Regions from separate parts of the Roseateles amylovorans genome, predicted to be linked through region 2. Evidence: predicted binding sites of a transcription regulator. Region 2 holds the regulator's gene; the other holds the start of a gene.
What was found. The regulator FliA, encoded in region 2, starts transcription of late flagellar genes. The targets are predictions, from matches to a motif close to CTAAAGTTTNNNNNNNNNNNGCCGNTA.
Positions count from the first base shown of each region.

Region 1: N4261_RS10205 (SPM autocatalytic domain-containing protein) is a predicted target of FliA. The motif match lies at 1,588-1,614, and genes of this name have one in related genera.

Region 1 covers NZ_CP104562.2:2,399,899-2,402,300, forward strand. Annotated here, with positions in the region: gene N4261_RS10205 (SPM autocatalytic domain-containing protein) at 1-1,486, opposite strand, end outside; gene N4261_RS10210 (GntR family transcriptional regulator) at 2,211-2,402, opposite strand, start outside.
Region 2 covers NZ_CP104562.2:1,844,694-1,847,095, forward strand. Annotated here, with positions in the region: gene N4261_RS07950 (MinD/ParA family ATP-binding protein) at 247-1,077, shown strand; gene N4261_RS07955 (RNA polymerase sigma factor FliA) at 1,098-1,811, shown strand; gene N4261_RS07960 (methyl-accepting chemotaxis protein) at 2,136-2,402, shown strand, end outside.

The sequences.
Region 1 (2,402 bases), 560 kb from region 2:
GCGCATCGAACTGGTCGGTGGTCAGCGAACGGATGGCATTGGTGGACAGCGCGCGCAGGTCACCGGATTCGATCGCGGCCACCTGGTCGGTCGACAGGCCCGCCAGTTGGCGGCTGCTCAGCGCGGCGACCTGGGCCGAACCCAGGGCGACGATGGCATCGGTGCTCAGCGCGGCCACCTGGCCGGAGCTCAGGGCCTGGATCTGACCGGTGGTCAGGGCCTGGACATCGGCGGTTTCCATGCCGGCGACCTGGTCGGTCGACAGCGCCGCGACCTGGGCGGTGCCCAGGGCGCGGATCTGGCTGCTGTTCAACGCATTCAGGTCATCGGTGGAGAGCACCGACACCTGACCGGTCGTCAGGGCGGCCACCTGGGCGGAGGTCAGCGCGGACACCTGGTCCGAATTCAGGGCTTCGAACTGGTCGGTCGACAACGCACGCAGCGTGCTGGTCGAGATCGCCTTCATGTCGTCCGAGCTGATCGCAGCGATCTGGTCGGTCGTCAGGCCCTTGATCTGGATGGACGAGAGTGCGCCGATCTGGCCGGAGCTCATCGCCTCGATGGAATCGGAGCTCAGCGCGCCCAGCTGGGTCGAGCTGAAGGCCCGGACCTGGGCGGTCGACAGGGCCTGCACATCCTCGCTGGCCAGGCCGCCGAGCTGGTCGGTGGTCAGGGCGGCCAGTTGGGCGGTGGTGATGGCGCGGATCTGGTTGGTGTCCAGCGCGGCGATCTCGTCGCTGCTGAACTGGCGGATCTGGCCGGTGGTCAGCGCACTGATCTGCGCGGTGGTCAGCGCGGCGATCTGGTCGGAGTTCAGCGCAGCGACCTGGTCGGTGCCCAGCGACTTCACCGCGGCGGTGCTCAGCGAGTGCACGGCGTCGGAGGTCAGCGCGGCGGCCTGGTCGGAGGTCAGTGCGCCGGCCTGGGTGCTGGTGATGGCCTGGGCCTGCTGGGTGGTGAGGGCGGCCACGCCTTCGGTCGAGATGGCGGCAACCTGCTGCGAGCTCAGCGCGCGGATCTGTTCAGTCTTGAGGGCCTGCAGGTCGTCCGAGACCATGGTGCCGATCAGGCTGGTGGTGATGGCGGCCACCTGCTGCGAGCTCAGCGAACGGATCTGGTCGGAGCCCAAGGCGTTCAGGTCGTCGGATTCCAGGCCGCGCACCTGCTGGGTGCTCAGCGAGGTGACCTGGCGGGTCGTCAGGCTGCCGAACTGGTCCGAGCCCAGCGAATTCAGCTGCTCGGTGCTGAAGGTGCGGACGGCCGCCGTGCTGAGGGCGCGCAGGTCATCAGACTCGATGGCGGCGATGTTGCTGGTCGTGAAGAACGACACAGCCTTGGTGCCCAGGGTGGCGAACTGGGAGGTCGTCAGGGCCTGGAACTGGTCCGAGGTGAAGGCGGCCCAGTCTTCGCTGGTCAGTCGGGCGAGCGTCGTGGACGTCAGCGCCTGGATCTGGTCGGTGGACAGGTTGGTAATCAGCGATGCCATCTTGGAGCTCCGTGCGCTATGGGCTGTTGCGCCCATAGGCGCTTCGTTTATCGATCTCTAACTTCCAGCGGCAAGCCGCTTCGGGATGCCGTCATTCGGGTTTTCGGACGCTGAATGACAAACTTGAGCTAGCCCGGACATGGTATGGCTCACTTCTTTACGTTGAAGCAAACAAAAGGGCGTGGAGTCGGCCTCAGTTCACGCTTACATGTCAGACGTAAAGCCCGCGAATGCGGGGTCAGAGTGGCTGGACAAGATCGACGTTCATCCCGCGTTCATCGGGGTTGTCGGCGATTCGGCCCGGAACTTGAGCGCGGCGATGTCTTCACAGACCTGTAACAGAGCGGGCGAAATCCGCCGCCCGTGATGGATGTCTCAAACCGGCCGGGCATATCTCGATAACTATCTCGCGCGGGTTTGTGACCTCCGTGAAAAGGTTGGCAAACGGCGCCGAAGGAGATGTCGGCAAGAATCCCGAAAGTTCTTCTGATTCTCCAAAAAGGTCTTTCAAAACGACGTTTGGAAGGTCGTTGCAAAGGCGGAGGAACGGACATTCAAATCCGATCGAAGAACAAAAGCATTCAGGCGGCGTTGATCTCGCGTTCAGGGATGACGATTCCGTGATCGAGTTGGCCATTCGGTGGGGAAGGGCGTCGTGGCGACGCGACCGCCTCGGCCTCCGAGGGGCGTCGTCGGTCGACCGGGCTTGCCCGTCGGGCCGACCTCAATCGGCCGCGTGCTGAGTTGCTCGGAGGCCGTTGTCGAAATGTCGACGCACCAACTCGGCGCTGCGCACGGCGTCGCCCGCCAGGATGGCCGCCAGGATGTCGCGGTGCTCCTGCAGCGATTCCTGCAGCCGTCCCTGCATGAACAGCGAGTGATGGCGGTTGAGCTTCATCACCCGGCGCAGGTCGGT
Region 2 (2,402 bases):
GTCTTGTGGGGTCTGCACCGTGCGCGGTGCGACATCAGGAGCAGCCAGCGCCGCGTCGGTCGCGGCCACCGACATCGATGCGGACAGCCGCGATGGGGGAGAGAAAAGCGGGGTGTTTCCCCCTTTCAATCCCGCGTTGCGGCCCCGGCCTCCCGGCGAAACTTCCGGTAACGGCTCCAGATGGCGCATCTCCGACACAGGGATGCACCTGGGGTCCAACACGACAGCCCAGACACAGAGTTGCCCATGCGCGATCCGATGAGCCTCAGCAATGCGCCGAAAGACCAGGCCGATGGCCTGCGCCGACTCTTCGCCACCGCCCGTGTGCGCGTGGTGCCGGTGGTGAGCAATCCGCATGTGGTGGGCAGCGGTGCCTTGCTGGAAGGCCTGTGTGCCGCATTCGGCGAGTTGGGCCTGCATACCTTGGTGGTGGATGCCGGCGAACGCGCCGGTGTGCCGTCAGAACTCGCGGCGGTGGACCTGGCGGCCTGTGTCGAATCCCTGTCAGCCAAGGTGTCTTTCCTGAGCGCACGCGGCCTGCCGCTACGCTATGTCAATGCCCACGGCTCCGCCGCCCAGTTCCTGGAAGCGGTGACCGATGCGGCGCCGTTCGCCGATGTCGTCCTGTTGCATGCGAGCGCCGCCGAACTGTCGCGGGTGCTGGTCTCTCGAGAGGTGCGCCCGGTGCTGCTGGCCGATACCGATGTGCAAAGTGTGACCCATGCCTATGCCGGCATGAAGTGGCTGACGCAGCGCGCCGGCCTGATGGTCTACAGCCTGCTGATGGCCTGTTCCCCGCAACTGCGCCTGGCCGAGCGCATTGCCCAGCAGCTGTCCAGCTGCGGGGATGGTTTCCTGGGGGCGGTGCTGCGGGACTGGGCCTGCCTGGATCCACGCCAACCGGTGACTGCATCCCTGACGCATGAGATGCGGCATCTGGCCCGCGAACTGCTGCTGGCCTCCGTACCCGGTGCCGCCATCGACACCGCCGCCGAGGCGATGCCGTTGAGGCCCCGGCCGATGTGGCAACCCAAGCCCGGACGCGCGCCGCAGGACGCGACCCTGGCCGCGCATTGACGTTGGGATTGGAGACGACGATGTACACCGCCAAGGGCCAACTCGACAACAACAGCCTGATCCGCCAATACAGCCCGCTGGTGCGACGCCTGGCGCATCAGATGATCGCCAAGCTGCCGGCCAATGTGGAGCTCGATGACCTGATCCAGGTCGGGCTGATCGGACTGACCGATGCGCTTTCGCGCTTCGACACCGCGCAAGGGGTGCAGTTCGAGACCTTCGCCACCCAGCGCATTCGCGGCGCGATGCTGGATGAGCTGCGCGGCTCCGACTGGATGAGCCGGGGCAGTCGTCGACAGCAGCGCTCGATCGAGAGTGCGGTGCACAAGCTGGAGCAGAAGCTGGGCCGCGCGCCTCAGGAATCGGAGATTGCCGCCGAAATGGGCTTGAGCCTGGGCGAGTACCAGGACATGCTTTCCAAGGTCCGCGGCACGCAACTCGTCTATCTGGAAGACATCTCCGGCGACGATGACAGCGACGACTACCTGGACCGGCACGTGGGTGACGAATCGGCTGACCCGATGAGCATGCTCCGGGATCACCGGATGCGCACCGCGTTGGTGGAGGCCATCAAGAACCTGCCGGAGCGCGAGGGTTACGTCATGTCCATGTACTACGAACATGACATGAACCTCAAGGAAATCGCGGCGGTGCTGAAGGTGACCGAATCGCGGGTGTGCCAGCTGCACAGCCAGGCGATTGCGCGCTTGCGGGTGAAGCTGCGCGATTGGTGATCTGATGGCCGGTGCCGTGCCGGTCTGGTGAAGTCGGCCTCCCTGATGCCCCCGTTGCGGGACCATCAGGGAGGCCGATGTCATTCCCGCCGTCCGTTCCAGCGTGCGCTGCGGCAGCCGGGCTGTCGTCGGGCTGTGGTCGGGCTGTGGTCGGGCCGGCGCGCACGCCTGCGGCATCGGTCATGAATTGATCACGATTCGTGACCGGCGGCACGGGCAAGCGACGGTCCGTCAGTCGATACCCTGCTTGGCGCATGAGGGCGCGACTGATACAACGCATCTCAAAGGCCGCAACAGCGGCCATCCATCAGAAGGGGAGAGCGAATGTGGGAGACATGGCGCAAGCGCGCAGGGAGCGCGCCTGACGCGACCGACCCGGGCGCGGGATCTGCGGCCTCGAGTGCCGCTTCGAATGCGGCTTTGATCCGGGCGGCAGAGAACAACACCCAGGTCGTGCGGGCACTGTCCGGCGGCGTGTCCAAGCTGGGCCGCGACGCTGCTGAGGTGCGGGGCTTGCTGGAGGATACGCAGAAGGTCGTGCTCTCCCAGGCGCAGGCGATGCAGGCCTTGGGCGGGGAGTTGGAGCAGGTC